Regions from separate parts of the Thermoanaerobacter sp. YS13 genome, predicted to be linked through region 2. Evidence: a T-box and tRNA genes for the amino acid it is inferred to sense, from the RefSeq annotation. Region 2 holds a T-box; the other holds one or more tRNA genes.
The links. A T-box is a leader RNA that pairs with one kind of tRNA and senses whether it is charged. The one in region 2 lies ahead of metG (methionine--tRNA ligase), so its partner is inferred to be a tRNA-Met.
Positions count from the first base shown of each region.

Region 1: it encodes a tRNA-Met, which carries the amino acid that the T-box ahead of metG (methionine--tRNA ligase) is inferred to sense. The anticodon was not compared.

Region 1 covers NZ_JOOI01000002.1:762,973-772,581, reverse strand. The annotation lists gene nadC (carboxylating nicotinate-nucleotide diphosphorylase) at 1-633, opposite strand, end outside; gene nadB (L-aspartate oxidase) at 626-2,239, opposite strand; gene nadA (quinolinate synthase NadA) at 2,259-3,161, opposite strand; partial or broken gene THYS13_RS13980 (ISLre2 family transposase) at 3,480-3,641, shown strand; partial or broken gene THYS13_RS11550 (DUF6431 domain-containing protein) at 3,757-4,203, shown strand; tRNA gene THYS13_RS11540 (tRNA-Met) at 4,420-4,496, opposite strand; tRNA gene THYS13_RS11535 (tRNA-Met) at 4,504-4,580, opposite strand; tRNA gene THYS13_RS11530 (tRNA-Leu) at 4,585-4,674, opposite strand; gene THYS13_RS11525 (Ppx/GppA phosphatase family protein) at 4,771-5,676, opposite strand; gene THYS13_RS11520 (S1 domain-containing RNA-binding protein) at 5,739-6,161, opposite strand; gene THYS13_RS11515 (septum formation initiator family protein) at 6,249-6,536, opposite strand; gene yabQ (spore cortex biosynthesis protein YabQ) at 6,604-7,083, opposite strand; gene THYS13_RS11505 (putative manganese-dependent inorganic diphosphatase) at 7,161-8,780, shown strand; gene THYS13_RS11500 (MtnX-like HAD-IB family phosphatase) at 8,784-9,413, opposite strand; gene THYS13_RS11495 (extracellular solute-binding protein) at 9,429-9,609, opposite strand, start outside.
Region 2 covers NZ_JOOI01000002.1:326,758-336,366, forward strand. The annotation lists gene THYS13_RS09400 (ubiquitin-like domain-containing protein) at 1-241, opposite strand, end outside; gene THYS13_RS09405 (TatD family hydrolase) at 428-1,195, opposite strand; gene metG (methionine--tRNA ligase) at 1,208-3,136, opposite strand; T-box leader at 3,154-3,385, opposite strand; gene THYS13_RS09415 (CCA tRNA nucleotidyltransferase) at 3,549-4,952, opposite strand; gene THYS13_RS09420 (spore maturation protein) at 5,034-5,555, opposite strand; gene THYS13_RS09425 (nucleoside recognition domain-containing protein) at 5,561-6,145, opposite strand; gene THYS13_RS09430 (AbrB/MazE/SpoVT family DNA-binding domain-containing protein) at 6,323-6,574, shown strand; gene THYS13_RS09435 (cation diffusion facilitator family transporter) at 6,611-7,480, opposite strand; gene rsmI (16S rRNA (cytidine(1402)-2'-O)-methyltransferase) at 7,617-8,438, opposite strand; gene THYS13_RS09445 (tRNA1(Val) (adenine(37)-N6)-methyltransferase) at 8,441-9,187, opposite strand; gene arcA (arginine deiminase) at 9,327-9,609, shown strand, end outside.

The sequences.
Region 1 (9,609 bases), 440 kb from region 2:
ATCTGCTCCTGCCCCTAACGCTTCTTTAAACTCATTCATGTTTCTTACCTCAACCTCAACTTTCATAGTATGGGGAATGCTCTTTTTTACGCTTGCAATAGCCTCTTTTATACTCCCAACAACTTTTAGATGATTATCCTTTATCAATATTGCATCAGATAAAGAATATCTATGATTCTTACCACCACCTATAAATACCGCATACTTATCAAGCATTCGTAAAAGTGGCATTGTTTTTCTTGTTTCTGTCACAACTGCTTTGTAATTCTTTATTTTCTCTGCATATTTACTTGTCACTGTAGCAATTCCACTCATCCTTTGAATAAGATTTAAAGCCAACCTCTCTCCCTTTAGAATTGCCCTAGAATTTCCTTGAATCCTGGCAATAATCTCTCCCTTTTTTATCCTATCTCCATCTTTTTTCAACTTTTCAAATCTTATATTCTCATCCAGCAGAAAAAATACTCTCATTCCTATGTCTATTCCACATAAAATTCCATCTTCTTTGGCCTTTAAGATGGCATCTGAAACATTCGTATCAGGTATTAATAAATCGGTTGTTATATCTCCATATGGCATGTCCTCTAAAAGTGCCTCTTTTATCAATCTATCAATGGCAATAAAATTAAGCATTTTTATCAATTACCTCCCAACCATTTAAAGAAAATATGAGGTGCTTTTTCCAATTAATATCATCCTGTTGTGGAAAATCATATCTATAATGAGAACCTCTACTTTCTTCTCTCATCAAAGCTGCTTGAACAATTGTATACCCTACGGTGAGCATATTATAAAATTCTATTTCTTTTAGATTTTGAAGTTTTTTATTTTTTAAATAGTCTATCCTATTTATTATAAAATCAAGAAGATTTCTCAAATCACCATTTATCCTAATTATTCCTGCTTGAAAACTCATCTTTTCTCTTAATAGCTCAGCTTCGGAAATTATATTCAAGTTGTCATTACCACGTTCTTCTTTATAACCAATAGAAATAATTTTTAAGCTTCCTAATTGATGATTATTAATAAACTGTGCAATTCTTCGACCAAAGACCAAACCCTCTAAAAGCGAGTTAGATGCCAGTCTATTTGCCCCATGGACCATTGTTCCCGCAGCTTCACCGCATACAAACAGGTTTTCAACTGTGGTCTTTCCATTTTCGTCTGATAACACACCACCCATACTATAATGCTGGGCAGGAGCCACTGGTATTCTTTCTTTAGTTATATCCAATCCTATTTTGATACACTTACTGTATATATTGGGAAACCTTCTTTTTATAAACTCCTTATCAAGATGAGTAACATCTAAAAAAACATTTTTAGAATTCGTTTTTTGCATTTCAAAAAAAATAGATCTTGCAACAATATCTCGTGGAGCCAGTTCAGCTAAATGATGATAGTTTGACATAAATCTTTCGCCTTTAGAATTATATAGTATTCCACCTTCTCCTCTTACTGCCTCTGAGATTAAAAAGCTGTTGTTCATTGGATGAAATAAAACAGTTGGATGGAACTGCACAAACTCCATATCAACAACTTTTGCACCACATCTTATAGCTGCAGCACAGCCATCCCCGGTAGTTACTTCAGGATTTGTAGTGTATTTATATATATACCCATATCCACCGGATGCCAGCACTATATATTTTGAAAACAAAATAAATTTTTTCCCTTTTTGTTTGAGTAAAACGCCTACGGCAGCATGACCAATTGTTATTATATCTACTAAAAATGTATTTTCAAAAATTGTAATATTCTCAGCTAATTTCAATTTCGCACCCAAATGTTCTGAGATAATTCTTCCCGTTGCATCACCACCAGCATGAAGTATCCTTTTTTTAGTATGAGCTCCTTCCTGCCCTAAAACAATCTTGTTTTCATCATCTAAATCGAAAGGAACTCCCATCTTAATTAACATCTCTATATTAATTAAGGCTTCACTTACCAGTATTTTTGCCATTTTAGAATTACATAATCCTGAACCCGCTTTGATAGTATCCATATAATGAATATCTGGACTATCATCATTGCCAATAGGTACCGCAATACCTCCCTGAGCAATAGCAGTATTGCTATTCTGAATTGTTTTTTTAGTAATTATGGCAACTTTTATCCTTTTATCAATATTGAGGGCAGTATACATCCCCGCTATACCAGTTCCTATAATCACAACATCAAAAATAACCACATCATCTTTTTTTGTATCAAAATTTTGAAGATACCTTTTATATATCAAGTTCATCATCTCCATAAGTTTAACCAATTTTAAGCATCTTTATTAACGCTCTTTGAGCGCCTTCTAAAACATTCTCATCCACATTTATTTCATATTTTTCATGTAATAAAGCCTCTCTCACAGAAGTTAATATTGTCTTTTTCATTTCAGGACAAATCATTCTCTGAGAAAGGATATAGAATCTCTTTTCAGGATTCAAATTTTTCAAACTGTGCAAAATGCCTATTTCTGTACCTATGATAAATTCTTTTGCGGGAGATGATATCACAAAATCAATTATTTGTTTAGTACTGCCAACAAAGTCAGCAAGTTCAATAACCTCTTCTCTACATTCAGGATGAACCAAAAGTAGGGCATCTGGATGATCAGACTTTGCCTTTAAAGCATCATCCTTTTTAATTTTAGAATGTGTAAAGCAAAAGCCATCCCACAAAACTATATCCTTCTCAGGAACATTTCTCTTTACAAATAACCCCAAATTCCTGTCTGGCAAAAAAATTATCTTGTTATTCGGAATATTTCTAACTATCTTAATGGCATTTGAGGAAGTGCATATAACATCCGATTTTGCTTTAACAGAAGCAGGAGAATTAATATAACATACTATTGAATAATCAGGATATTCTTCTTTTAATCTGTCCACATCATCAGCAGTGATCATATTAGCTAGGGAACATCCTGCATTAATCTCGGGTAACAGAATCTTTTTATGTGGTGATAATATTTTTGTGGTTTCCGCCATAAAATAAACTCCACAAAATATAATCATTTTCTCTTGCCTCTGTGCACATATCTTACTAAGATAAAATGAATCTCCTACAAAATCTGCAATCTCTTGAATGTCTTTATTTTGATAATTATGTGCGACAACTATAGCATTTTTTTCTTCCTTCAGTTTTTGAATTTCTTTTGTGATATCCAGTTAAATCGCCTCCTTCGTATAATCTGGTTGTAATCCACATTAAAAATTTAATAATAAACACTCAAATTAAATACTCAAAAACCATTTTCACCCTGATAAAAAATTTTCAAGTTAAAAATTTGTTTTTATACCATGTTAAAATTTATTTAAATCTCTATAATTAGAGTATATACATGTGTATATGCATATGTCAATAACAAAATAATTACCATAGTGTAAAATTATCGTAGGATTTTTTGAGTGAAAAAAAAACAAGAGACAACCCCTGTGATAAAATAGATTATGGAAAACAAAACAACACAGAAAGGGGTGTCTCTTGTGAAAAAAAATATCTTTGAGGATATTATACTACAAAATGCTCTAAATTTCACTAGAGAAGTGGTAGACATTTTTGACGATTAATTAAACAAAGGAATGAATATTACAGAGCTTGTAAGAAGGATAAAGGAACTGACGGAGAAGCTAGGTAGCAAGGCAATATGTCATTTCTCAAATTAATTTAGCCCAAAACCGATAAAATTTTTCAGATTATTAAAGGAATTTAAAAAAATTTTTCAGATTCCTTTAGCATTAATTTCAATTGGAGAGGTTACTTATGCAAATAATTTTCCATGTTGATAACATTGAAGGATATTTACATAAAGGTAAAGATTACAATTTTCCTGCCCCACCAGATAGATGTCCTTATCCCGATTGCAAGTGTAGAGTAAAACTAAAAAAGCACGGGTTTTATTACCGTTACTATTTAGATGGATCCAATTGTATAAAAATAGCTATAAGAAGATACATATGCCCTGTGTGCAAAAGGACTCTTTCCTACCTTCCTGATTTCTGTATTCCTCATTTTCAGTATTCTTTCAATATGATTGTAAAGTCTTTAAAAGAGACACTTACAAGAGGAAAAACTCTCACTTCTTTCATAAGTGGATTAAAAAGAAACTTCTCTACCATACTATTTTCAAGACAGCATATATATTTTTACACCAAAAGGATAATGAATAATTTAAGTTTTATCATATACGGATTAAGGCAAATAGACCCTTGCGAATAAAAGAAATGAACAACCTACCCGATACTTCCTTTATAACAGAAGAAAAAATAAGACAGTATCTTTTAAAAGACAAAGAAGTGTTGGAAGCGGGTGACCCTCACAAAATTAAGCAGATTTTACCAACATATATCAATAAAATAATCGTCTACCGTGATAGAATTGAAGCCCATTTTAGGCTTTCAGTAGACGATACAGTTTGCGCGTGGATGGTAGCGGCGAGTGGATTTGAACCACCGACACTGCGGGTATGAACCGCATGCTCTGGCCAACTGAGCTACGCCGCCATATTTTTGGTTGCGGGGGTAGGATTTGAACCTACGACCTCCGGGTTATGAGCCCGACGAGCTACCGGACTGCTCCACCCCGCGCCATTGGTGCCGGAGACCGGACTCGAACCGGTACGGGCTTTTAGGGCCCGCAGGATTTTAAGTCCTGTGCGTCTGCCAGTTCCGCCACTCCGGCTTCATCTCCTTGAGACAGTATTTATTATATTATATCTATATCTCTAAGTCAATAGTTTTTTTATCCACTTTTGCAACTTCAAATGAAAATTCCATTTTATAACTTAAATTTCCCAAATTTATAAAGGACTGCTCCTTCTAAATTATCCCATTCACTAACGGTTATTTCTTTAAAACTCAGCATTTCTAATATAGTAAGTAATATAGCAGTTCCCGCAATTATTATATCAGCCCTTTGTGGCTGCAATCCAAAAATTTTTTTCCGCTCTTCCAATGTAATAGACATAAATTTATCTAAAATCCTCTTAATTTCTTCTTTTTTTAACTGATAGCCATGAACTTTTTCTTGAGAATAAATTTCCAATTGTTGAGAAACAGCAGCAAGAGTTGTTATTGTTCCTCCTATGCCGATGATATTATCAACTTCTTTGTACTTATTAATGGAATTTACCATTGTATCTATTATATGCAACCTGATTTCATCATATTCCTCAGCTGTAGGAGGGTCATTTTTAATAAATTTTTCGGTAAGCCTTACAGCACCAATATCGAAGCTTTCTTTTACAAATTCTCTACCCTCATACGCTAATTCAGTGCTTCCTCCTCCTATATCTAATACAAGTGCATTTTCTTTATTGACCCCCATCATTGCTCCTATATATCCAAACAAGCTCTCTGTTTCTCCATCTATAATTTCTACCTCTAAGCCTAGTTTTTTTACTTGCTCAAAAAAAGCATCTTTATTTTTAGCATCCCTCATCGCAGATGTTGCAAAAGCATATATAACTTCTGCACCTTTTTCTTGGGCCAATTTCACAAAGCGTTCAATCACTTCAATGCTTCTCTGTATCGCATTATTATTTAACTTACCCGTTTTGGAAATTCCTTCCCCCAATCGAGTTATTTCAACGTCTTTTTGTATCTTGTTTATATTTCCATTATTTATGTCACATATAAGTTGGCGTATTGAATTTGTCCCTATATCAATTGCACAAATTCTCATAATAACCCCCAACTATCACAGGTAAAAACCCTTTATGAAAAATCTTCGGGCATAACCCGAAGTTAATATCCATTGCTTCTTCTGTAGCCTGTATTTCTTCTCTTGGAATCAAAATTCTTTCGCAGCTGTTGCTGCCTTTCGTCTGAATCTTTTAAAAACTTAAGCAATTTCTCTTCAAAGGAACTATTAGTATTATAATTCCTATTGCTCTGCCATACAAAATCCTTTGGTTCCCTTTCTTTATTATTCTTGGGCAAAGCCTTTTTGATTGACAAACTTATTCTTCCATTAGCATCCATGGACAATATTTTTACTTTTACTTTATCATGCTCCTTCAAATGCTCCCTAATATCTTTTACATAGGTATTAGCAACTTCCGAAATGTGCACCAACCCAGTTTTCCCCTCTGGTAACTGAATAAATGCTCCAAAGTCTGTGATGTTTAACACGGTGCCCTCAACAACATCTCCAACCTCAAATGGCATATAAATAAAGATCCTCCCTCTAAAAATTTTATTAATGAGTTTATTATATATTAAGATACAAAATATTTCAAGATGAATTTCCTGAAATCACTTTTTTGTCTCTTGAGACTTAGTTTTTGAAACATCTACATAAATTATTTCTCCTTTTTTAACCAACCCCAACTTTTGTCTTGCCTCATTTTCAATAAAACTTTCACTATTTATCTGGTGGAGTAATTCATTTAAATACTTATTTTCTTTCATTACTGCAGCTTCTTTATTTTTTAAATCCCTATACCTCTTATCAAGTTTCTCTAATGCAACTTGCTGCTGAAAAAAAGTAAATCCAATATATGCAATAAAGGCAAAAAACAATATCTTCTTTAGTTTTTTCACTCATAACACCTGCTTTCACAAGGCATATAATCTATTATTTTTATTCGACATTTCTTTAAAAAATCCTTTATTTTTTCCTTTTAAAAATCTTAAAATGGGTTAAATTATTTTTTAGAAAAGCAACAGGCAAAGTTAAAATTTTTTTTGTGAACTTATAAGGAACAATAATAAAATTGACTACTATTATTCTAGCAGGATATATAATAATTTCTGCCATCTTTTTTAAAAATTTTATTGCAAATTCACAAACTCCAATTAAAGCTTGGATGATAAAATGACTTAGCAACACATAATAAAGAATGATTCCAATTGCAAATCCCAAAAAACTATAAAACCTGATTTCAACATAATTGCTTATATACATAAAATAAAGCATAGTAATTGTCCCAAAAAGCCAAAATATAATATCGGCAATATTAGAAAAAGTTTTTTTAAGCCTAAAAACTCGTCTTGTTACTTTAAAAATATCGTATATAAAACCCAGCACAAAACCACCATATACTGTTACTAAAAATGCATAAATTTGACTTTGTATGGTTATTACCATTTACATACCCTCCTTTTCTTGTTATATTATATTTATCCACTGCAACAAGAATGAAACTAAAATAGGGGCGATGCATCATGACAACAGTATATGTTTCCGGGCATAAAAATCCAGATACCGATTCTATTTGCTCAGCTATTGCTTATGCCTATCTAAAGCGCATCTCTGAAGGTATAAATGCTATACCTGTTAGATTAGGTCCTATAAACCGAGAGACAAAATTTGTACTAGACTATTTTGGAGTAGAAGAGCCTATTTTTATTGAAAATGTATATACCCAAGTACAAGACATTAAATTTGATAAACCTCTCGTTTTTAAAGAAAACACCTCCATGTTTGAAGCATGGAACACTATGATGGAAAAAAACATTAGAACAATAGCAGTAGTAGATGAGGAGAATAAATTAATAGGAATTGCCACAGTAGGAGATTTGGCAAAGGCATATCTTTCTTCTTCTCATGAATTATCTAAGTATAAAATCCCTATTGACAACATATTAGCTACTTTGAAAGGAGAAGAAGTTTTAAGATATGTAGATTATCTTGAAGGCGACATTTTAGTAGCTGCAATGTCTAAAGAAAATGTGTTAAAAAGAATAAAAAAAGGGGATATCTTAATCATTGGAGACAGAGACGATATACAACAAGTTGCGATTCTACAAGGAATAAAAGCTCTCATAATTACTGGCAACAACGGAGTCTCAGAAAAAATTCTTGAACTAGCTAAACAATATAAAGTAACAATTATAAAAGTTGTACCAGATACGTTTGACACTGTTAAATTATTAAACCAAAGTATACCATTATCATATGTAATAAAAAAGGAAGATCTAGTAACATTTAGAGTTAGCGATTATATTGATGATGTAAAAGAAGTAATGTTAAAATATAGATACCGAAACTTTCCAGTTGTCGATGAAGAAGGAAAAGTCATGGGGCTCCTTGCAAGACGACATATTTTAGACTATGAAAGAAAAAATGTCATAATGGTTGACCACAATGAATTTTCGCAAGCAGTTGAAGGAATAGGACAAGCAAGAATATTAGAAATAATTGATCATCACCGAATTGGGACAATAGAAACAGAGCAGCCAATACTATTTAGAAACCATCCTGTAGGCTCTACTGCTACAATTATAAATCGACTTTTTGAAGAAAAAGGGCTAATTCCGGAACCAAAAATAGCGGGAATAATGTGCGCCGCTATTTTATCAGATACTCTTGTATTTAAATCTCCTACTTGCACACCAGAAGACGTAAGAGCAGCTAAGAAACTTGCAGAAATTGCCAACATAGACATAAATGAGTTTGGAACTGAAATGTTCAAAGCAGGTACCTCTTTAGAAGGAAAAACTGTTGAAGAAATATTTTATACAGATTTCAAAGAATTTACAATAAATAATTATAAAATCGGCATAGGGCAGGTTAACACTCTTACAGATGCAGGAGAATTAAAACAGCAGCTTATAAGCTTTATGGAAAAAGTGAAAAAAGACAAAGACTACGACATCTTATTGCTTATGTTGACAGATATAATAAATGAGGGATCTGAAATACTTTTTGTAGGAAACAACAAAGAGCTGTTACAAAGGGCTTTTAACGTTGAAATAAAAAACAACAGCTTTTACTTGCCTTATGTCATCTCTAGAAAAAAACAAGTATTACCTCCCCTTGTTAAAGCGATAAACACCCACTGAAGTTTATCGCTTTAACTTTTCTATAATATCGCCAAAATTTCTAAAAGAAGTACATGGAATCCCATTTTCCTTACAGTATTTTTCCAAAACTCCCTTTGCAAAGACTTTATCCGCATGTTGAGAGACACAAAGGTCTGAATATCCATCGCCTATATAAACTACATAATATCCCCTAATTTTGTATCTATTCAATACTTCCAGTTTACACATACCACATTTATCACAATCCTTGCTTTTATGTGGAAAATCCACTTTTATTTTCCCATCTTCAAACCAAAGTTTGTTACTATAAAATTTTGTATTAAACCCGAATCTTTCCATAATAGCTTTTATATTAAAGTCATATCCATCGCTCACTATTATAACTTCATAATTTTTTTCTCTGCAAAAATTTAAAAATTCTATAAAATAATCATCTATTTCAACTGTGTAAAGCAAATCTAAAAGTTTTTTCTCATCTACTTCCATAAGTTTTAATGTTTCAATTGCGCATTCCTCAGTAGACATTTCCCCTTTTTCCCATAGTTCTTCATAATACTGCCATCCATCTTTTGCAAACTTTTTCACCATTAAATCAACAGTATCTACTTTAGTAACAGTACCGTCAAAATCTACTAAAAAGACTTTTTTCAATTAATCTCTCCTCCTTTATTTTACATCCAAAAGCCATTTTACAAATTTTATAGCCAAATCTTTGTGTTGGCCATTCGCCATAATTGCAATAATTTTATCATTATAGTCATATCCCAGATTTTTTAAATATTTATTATTCCATCCAACATATATTCCATAAACACCTGGTTTTAACTCACTAGAGGGTTCATCTACT
Region 2 (9,609 bases):
AAGGCGTTACTACATCTTCTTTTCTTAGTTTAATTCCTTTCTCTTCTAACAAATCTTTAACTGTTGATTTAAATGTTGTAACAACTATTTTTTTATCTTCATCCTGAAGGGTTATTTCCTTTTTTAAGCTTGCGTATGTTATAGCTCCGACAATCAATAATAGTATGGCAGCCAATGTTAGAAGAGCAACTGGTTTTTTAATTATTTCACCAAGTCGCTTTCTAAAATCGTCTGTATCCATCCCATAACCTCCTGTTAAAAATTTAATTTAGGGGAGTCGTAAGTAATTTTAATTCAATTAAATTGATTTGTCAAACTTTTATACACAATTTTTCATTTATGGTGAAATTAAACTTAATGATATTATACGCATTTTTTTGTCTTTTGATACCTTCCCTAAAAACAGGAGATTATTTTTTTAAAATTTTTATTTGATATGGATGTTAAAAAGTTTCATGGTATTTTCAGCAGTAATCCTACAAACCTCATCACAAGACATATCTCTTAATTCTGCTATTTTTTCTGCTACAAATTTCACATACACCGGTGTATTCCTTTTTCCTCTATAAGGCTCAGGAGTAAGATAAGGACTATCTGTCTCAATTAAAAGTTTTTCGATGGGAACAGCTTTTGCTACTTCTTTAGGTTTTTTTGCATTTTTAAATGTCACAGGCCCCCCTAAAGAAATGTAAAAATTCATTTCAATTACTTGAAAAGCCATTTCAACACTTCCCGAATAACTGTGAAAAACCCCTCTTAAATCTTTTGTCCATTCCTGTTTTAATATATCTAGTATATCTCCATGAGCATCCCTATTGTGTATTATTATTGGAAGATTTAGCTTTTTCGCAAGCCTTATTTGTTTTATAAAAATCTCTTTTTGAAACTCTTTGGGAGGGTCATTGTAATAATAATCTAAACCTATTTCTCCTATTGCTACAACCTTTCCCTGTAAAGCTAATCTCTCTATTTCTTCCACTTTGTCAAATTCTCTTTGTGCATCATGGGGATGAATTCCAACAGAAGCATATATAAAGTCATAGTTATGAGCTAGCTCAATAGACTGTTTAGAAGTTAGGAGGTTAGACCCCACATTTATTAAAAATGTGAGGTTTTTTTTACATTCTTCAATAACTTTTTCTCTATCTTTATCGTATTTCTCATCTTCAAGATGAGCATGAGAATCCACCAACAATTTTACCACTCCTTAGCTTATCTTTGCCCCACTTTCTATATCTCTGTCCACCGTAAGAAGGGACATTTTTCCTTCGGTAGATGCTGCTAAAAGCATTCCTTGAGACTCAATACCCCTTAGTTTTTTTGGCTCTAAGTTATATACAATAATTATTTTCTTTCCCACAAGCTCTTCAGGAGTGTAATAACGAGCAATTCCTCCTACAATTTGCCTTGTCTCCTCTCCCACTTTAAGCTTCATCTTTATAAGCTTGTCAGAGCCTTCCACTTTTTCAGCTTCTAAAATCTCTGCAACCCTAAGCTGAATTTTTGCAAAATCTTCAATAGTGATATAATCTATCTTTTTCTCTTCCTTCTCTGCTTTTTCTTCTATAACATTCAGTTCTTTATTTACATCTATTCTGGGGAAAATAATTTCTCCTCTTTTTACTTTTGTACCTTCTTTTAACAAGCCAAACTTTAAGCTCTCCCAAGTCGTCAAATCTTTTGCTATTCCTAATTGTTCAAACATTTTTTGCGGGGTATTTGGCATAAAAGGAGATACAAGTACTGCAATAAATCTCAAAGCTTCCGCTAAATTATACAAAACAGTACCCAATCTTTCCTTTTTGCTTTCATCCTTCGCTAAAACCCAGGGCATTGTTTCATCAATGTACTTATTAGCTCGTCTTACTAATTTCCATATTTCAATTAAAGCGTTGGAAAACTGAAGTTTATCCATGTACTCTTCAACAGTTTTAGGTAGATTCTGTGCAGTATTTATAAGGTCATCATCTACTTCTTCTTTTTGTGAAGGCTTTGGCAGAATGCCTTCAAAGTATTTTTCAATCATTGTAACAGTTCTACTCAGCAAGTTTCCAAGGTCATTAGCAAGGTCTGAATTTATTCTATTTATCAAAGCTTCGTTAGAAAACACTCCATCCGCCCCAAAAGGAACTTCTCTCAAAAGAAAATATCTTACAGCATCCACGCCATATTTCCTAACCAGCTCTTTAGGGTCTACTACATTGCCTTTAGATTTTGACATCTTGCCTCCTTCCAGTATAAGCCAACCGTGTCCAAACACTTTTTCAGGAAGGGGCAAGTCAAGAGCCATAAGCATTGCTGGCCATATTATTGTGTGAAACCTCATTATCTCTTTTCCAACCAAATGAACATCTGCTGGCCAGTATTTTTTAAAGTCGTCGTCATGGTCCGTAGAATATCCTAAAGCAGTTATGTAATTTGACAAAGCATCTATCCAAACATAAATCACATGTCTTGGGTCAAAAGGTACCTTTATACCCCAGTCAAACGAACTCCTTGAGACAAACAAATCCTCCAAACCTGATTTTATAAAGTTTATCATCTCATTGCGCCTTGACTCAGGCTGTATAAAATCAGGATGTTCATCATAATATTGTAACAGCCTATCCCCATATTTAGACAATTTAAAAAAATACCCTTCTTCTTTTACCCTTTCTACTGGTCTACCACAGTCCGGGCATTTCCCATCTACAAGCTGGGACTCCGTCCAGAAAGATTCACAAGGAGTACAGTACCATCCCTCATATTCGCTTTTGTATATATCTCCTTTTTCATACAATTTCGTGAATATTTTTTGTACTATTTCCTCATGATATTTATCGGTTGTGCGAATAAATTGGTCATTACTTATATCCATTGTCTTCCATAAATCTTTTATCCATTCAACTATCCCGTCTACATATTCTTTAGGAGACATCCCTTTTTCTCTTGCTATTCTTTGAATTTTTTGCCCATGTTCATCAGTACCGGTCAAAAACTTGACATCATATCCAGTAAGCCTTTTAAACCTTGCCATCGCATCTGCAGCAACTGTAGTATATGAATGACCAATATGTAATTTATCACTGGGATAATATATAGGTGTCGTAATGTAAAAAGTCTTTTTCATATCCATCCTCCTCTTTTTTTTGTAAATAAAAAACTCGCCTCCACATAAGGGGCGAGATTGTCGCGGTACCACCCTTCTTCACATGTGCCTCACGACGCATGCCTCACAGAGTGCTAACACACTCCTACCCTGTAACGGGAGTTCCCGGTAAAACCTACTAACCTTCAGCAGTACGGCTCTGGAGCCATCTTCAAAAGCCCAAACTTTATCGGTTCGCACCTCGCCCGACTCTCTGTAAAAGTTCAAGCTTTTTACTCTTTCCTTCATAGCCTTTTACTATATCTATTTATTTTTTAATATACCCTTTATAAAAAGTATTGTCAACTGCCTTTTTGATTATTCCCATCTTTTTATACTCTTTATTTACAAAATGTTTTAATTCCTTTGCAAAATAACTATCATAAGAGATGCAATGAAAATTTTTGCATCTCTTTTTGAATCATATTTTCTCTATTCTCAATCTCTCTTTTACAAACTCAATGGCATCTTCTTTACTTTCAATCTCACCATAAAATCTATTTTTTCTTATTTCATATAAAATTTGTCCTAGTTTTTTACCATCTTTTATATCAAAATTTATTATTATATCTAAGGGAGAAAGTAAATGCTCTTGTGTTTCCTTAAATTCTACATATCTTCTTAGAAGCTTAGTTATAAAATCCGTGTATTTTGGTATATCTTCTTCCTTACCTAAATTGAGCCTTGTTGCTGTAAAATCTGCTAAAGATAAGAGCAAAACTCCTATAGAATCATCTTTGAGTTCGGAAAAAAACCTAAAAAGCGATTTATTAGTCGGCCCTTCATTTACATAATACATCAAAGGCTTCATATGATAAAGAACAAGCTTTTTAAGCAAAGAAGATTCCTTTTTGGACATTTTCATTCTTGAAGATATTTTTTTTACAATTTCAGCCCCTTTTATCTCATGATTATAAAAATGTACTCTATTTTCAGTATCAATATATATGGATTCTGGTTTACCTATATCGTGAAAAAGAGCTCCAAGTTTTATTATGTCCTTTACTTTGTTGTCAGAAGAAAGCTTTCTAGCTAAATACTCCGAAACTATATCATATACGTCTTTGGGAAATCTCATAGAATTTATGATATTTTCATATTCTTCTACAGTTTTTAGTGAATGTATCCAGGCATTCGTAAGGTGATAATAGCACTTTCCTACTTCTTTCATTTTAGCAACTTCTTCAAATATATTTTCCATAAGTTTTAAATCTTCCATCATTCTTAAATATTTGTGAGAATTCTTTTCTTTTAATATTATAAAAATTTCATTCATTATTCTCTCTGAGGCTACTTGTTTTATTAAGGCCGCTTCTTCTCTTATTTTAGCCTTTGTACCCTCATCAATATTAAATTTATAAGTCGCAGCAAATCTCACAGCCCTCAAAGCCCTTAAAGGATCTTCTTTAAAGGTCATCACACCCACATGCTTTATTTTCCTGTTTTTTATGTCCATCATGCCACCAAAAGGGTCAATAATATATTCAAATTCAAAATAATCCGTCAGTTTTATAGCCATAGCATTCATTGTAAAGTCTCTATGAGCTAAATCTATGTATATATCTTCACCTCTTAAATTAGTAAAATCTAATATTTCATCTCCTACAACAACCCTATATGTGCCTTTTTCCGCCATAAAAGGCACAAAAGTACCCCCTAATTTTTCTGCCGCTAATTTGGCGATTTTCTCTGCATCTTCCTGAACTACAAAATCATAATCTTTAGCTTCTTTATTTAAAATCCTGTCCCTTATGTATCCCCCAACAATATACAAATTATATGCTTCTTTTCCTAATTTTCTTATTAATTTTGGTATTGTTGCCACAAAAAATCATTCCTTTCCTTTTAAAAGGCAAAAACAACATTACAATATATAGTATAACAAAAGTGAAAAAGTGTACAAGTATTAAAAAAATAATCTGCTATAAAATACACAAGAAAGTATTGCGATAATATCTGCAAAAATTCCAGAGATAACAGAATGTCTCATCTTTTTTATTCCCACTGCCCCATAGTAAACAGCAAGAACATAAAAAGTGGTCTCAGTAGATCCATACATAGCAGAAGCCATTTTCCCGATTAGAGAATCAGCACCATGAGTTTTTATAATCTCAGTCGCAATCCCCAAAGCACCACTTCCCGAAAGGGGCCTTATTAAAGCAAGAGGCACAAGCTCCTGTGGCATGCCTATTTTATTTGTAAAAGGCATTAAAAATTCCCCCAATAAGTCAAGGGCGCCTGACGCTCTTAATACACCTATTGCCACAAGCATTGCTACAAGAGCTGGAAATATTTTTATAACTACAGAAATTCCTTCTTTTGCCCCATCAACAAACACTTCATACACTTTGACATTTTTTATGATTCCATAAAAAGGAATAACAAGAACGAGTATAGGAATAATCCATTCAGATATAATTTTCATCATTATTTTCACTCCTTAAATATAGGCATTTTTTCAAGGTATTTATTCAAAATAAGGCCAGTTACAAGTGCAGTGCTAGTTGAAAGTACACTGACAATCACAAAATCCGCAGGATTTTTAGCTCCCAAAGAAGCCCTTATTCCAATCATTACTGCAGGTATAAGCTGTATTGAAGCTGTATTTATCACTAAAAAACGGCCCATTGCATTTGAAGCACTGTCTTTTTTATTAAGCTCTTGAAGGTATTCCATAGCCTTAATTCCAAAAGGCGTTGCTGCATTACCTAATCCTAACATATTAGCTGATATATTCATTATCATCGCTGAAATAGCTGGATGGTCTTTTGGCACATCAGGAAAAAGCCTTATAATTATGGGTTTTAGCAATTTAGCAATAATATCTGTAAGACCTGACTTATCTGCAATTTTCATTATCCCAAGCCACAAAGCCATCATACCAACCAAACCTATCGAAATAGTAACAGCAGTCTGGGCTGAATCAATTATAGCTTTAGATACTTCTTCCATTTTGCCATTTATTATTCCTACCAAAACTCCTATCGCTATCATAAAAAACCATATGTAATTTATCATGGTATAGCCCTCCCAAATTACCAAAAAAACTTCGTTTATGCTTTTCTTCTTATGTAATAAAATTTATGTTATTAACCTTAAAAAATTCCAAAAAAGGTGTTGACTTATTTTTCAAAACTTGGTATTATTATAAGTGAAGTTTAGTTGTCGAATTTTGTAACTCAGGAGGGGAGAAAAATGTTGAAATCCACAGGTATTGTAAGAAAAGTAGACGAATTGGGAAGGGTAGTAATACCAATCGAGCTCAGGAGGACACTCAACATAGCAGAGAGAGACGCTCTTGAAATCTATGTTGATGGAGAACAAATAGTCCTCAAAAAGTATGAGCCTGCTTGCATTTTCTGCGGCAACGCTGAAAATGTAATAAACTACAAAGGCAAAAATATATGCAAAAATTGTCTTGAAGAATTAAAGAAATCTGTAGACTAATAGCAAGATAAATAATAGGAGGCAATATACCTCCTATTATTTATCCTCTTCTTTTTTTCCTTCCGGTTCTATATGAATTATCACATGAGAATCAGGAAATTTGTCCGTTATTTGTTTTGAAACTTTATGTGACAATTCATGAGCTTTTACTATGTTGTAATTTTTGTCCACTCGCAAATGAACGTCTATTTCTCTTCGAGGCCCCGATTTTCTAGTTCTCAATTTGTGAAAACTTGTAATTTCACAATTTGATTTTATTATATTCTCTATTTCTTTAACTTCCTCTTCTGGAAGACTAGTGTCTGTCAAATCTTTTAAAGCTTCCTTTGTCAACCCAATTGATGCTTTTATAATAAGCAATGCAACAAAAATAGCTATGATTGGATCCAAAATATCCAATTTAGTGACTTTTATGACAACAAGTCCTAGTGTAACTCCCACAGACGTAAATACATCAGTTAAAAGGTGCATTGCATCTGCTTTTAGGGCAATAGAATTTTCTTCTTTAGATACTTTAAACAAAAAATATGATACTACTCCATTTACAAAAGATGCAAAAAGCATGACAATAATGCCCATACCTAAATTTTCTACATAAGTACCAGTAATTATTCTTCGCACTGCCTCATATGTGATAAATATAGCTGCAAAAAAAATTAAGATAGCTTCCACAAAGCCAGAAACGTTCTCATATTTACTGTGTCCAAAAGGATGGTCCTCATCTGCGGGCCTTACTGCTACCCGTATAGAAAAAAATGCAATTAGACTAGCAATTAAATCAATTGAAGAATGTATAGCTTCAGAAATTACCCCTACTGAATGCATTAGTATTCCTGCCAACAATTTTATAGCTATCAATACACTGTTTGAAACCACAGATAACAAAGCTGCGTTTTGTTTATTCATAACATCCTCCATATTCTCAATTGAAATTTTACTGTTGATATATATTATAGTTTATCATTGAAAAATATGCAAATATTTTTAATCTGGCATATTGAAAATCAAATTCAATTGATAATAACTATTATTTCCAACTCCTTTATTTTTTACCTATAGCGAGTCTATATACTTGACTTTTGGATATTCCCAATTCCTTAGCAACTTTTTTAATAACCTCTTTTTTATCCATTCCCTCTGCAAGGTATGTTTGAATTAATTTTTCTGGTTTTTCTTCAACTTGTTGTTTTTGTGCTCCTTCAATAATTAGTACAATTTCACCTTTTATCTCATCCCCCAGTTTTGCTAAAATCCCATCTATTGTCCCTCTTATAAATTCTTCATGAATTTTAGTAAGTTCTCTTGCTATGACAATCTTTCTTTCAGCTACATAGGATTTCAATTCGTGGAGTGTTTCTTTTAAACGATGAGGTGCCTCATAAAGTATGACAGTTCTCTCTTCTTTTGAAATACGGTTTAGCCTTTCTTCTCTTTCTTTATTTTTTGTCGGCAAAAAACCTTCAAAGACAAAGGAAGAAGTATCTAATCCTGAAGCAACTAAAGCAGTAATTGCAGCAGTTGGACCAGGCAATGGCACAACTTTTATGCCTTCTTCTATGCAAAGTTTCACAAGGTCTTCCCCAGGATCTGAGATTGCCGGTGTCCCTGCATCTGTAACTAAGGCAATTGACTTCCCTTTTTTTAGTTCCTCTATAAGTTTTTCCCCTTTTGTCCTTTTGTTATGTTCATGGTAACTGGTAAGAGGTTTTTTTATGTCAAAATGATTTAAAAGTTTAAGAGTTTGCCTCGTATCTTCGGCAGCTATAATATCAACTTCTTTTAAAGTTTTTAAAACTCTTAAAGTTATATCTTCTAAATTACCAATAGGAGTGGGACATAAATATAATACTCCAGAATTTTTCATCTTTATTCCTCCTCCAATTGCGTTTTAGAGTATATTTCTATAATTTCTTTTGTATACTCCCCACTTTTTTCATACACATAAAGGGGAGCCAATATGTTTAAACCTGGCTGAGAACCTTTTTTTGATTCTATTAGCAAAAGATTGGGTTTACTATCTACATAAGGATGCACAAATCTCAATTTTTTAGGTTCTAAATTGTATTTTCTTAAAAAATACAAAATGTCAACTAATCTTTCTGTTCTATGAATCATAAAAAATTTTCCTCCAAATTTTAAAAGTTTCGAAGCAGCCTTTATAAATTCCTCAAGTCCTCCATATATTTCGTATCTTGCGATATTTTCTGACTCTTGTTTTTTATCAAATCCCGTTTTTACTGGCATATAGGGAGGATTTGAAGTCACTATATCAAATTTTTCATATCCTAATATCTTTTCTAATCCTCTTACATCGCCTTTTATTATTTTTATTCTTTCTTCCATTTTATTAATAGCTACACTTCTTGTAGCCATATCTGCCATATCTTCTTGTATCTCAACACCGTAAATAAAGGTATCTTGAGTTTTAGCAGCAATTAAAATAGGTATTATACCACACCCACATCCTAAATCTACAATTTTATCTCCTTTTTTAGCAGTAACAAAATTAGCAAGCAATACCGCATCCATTCCGAATTTAAATTTATCCTTATGTTGAATTATAACTAAATCCTTCAAGTTTAATTCATCTAATCTTTCCCCATTTCTTAACATTTTATCACCTCTATAATATTCTTGATTTATTTTATCACAATTGCCAAAAGTTTTTATTAACTTTTTTAAATACGTATTGAAAATTGAAGTAGTGCACAGTATACTATATAAAGAATTTAAACATTAGGAGGATGAAAAGTTGACAAAAGTAGTTACTGCTCCCCGCGTAAATTCAGAAATAAATAAATTAAAAACAGCGATTTTGCACAGGCCAGGGAAAGAATTGGAAAGATTGACCCCTCAAAATTTATCCGAGCTTCTTTTCGACGATATCCCTTGGGTTAGAAGAATCCAAGAAGAACACGACAACTTTGCAAAAGTATTGCAGCAAAATGAAGTCCAAGTCCTGTATTTACAAAATCTCTTAGAAGAAATATTAAAAGAAGAAGATGTAAAAGAAAAATTTATTGAGGAATTACTTC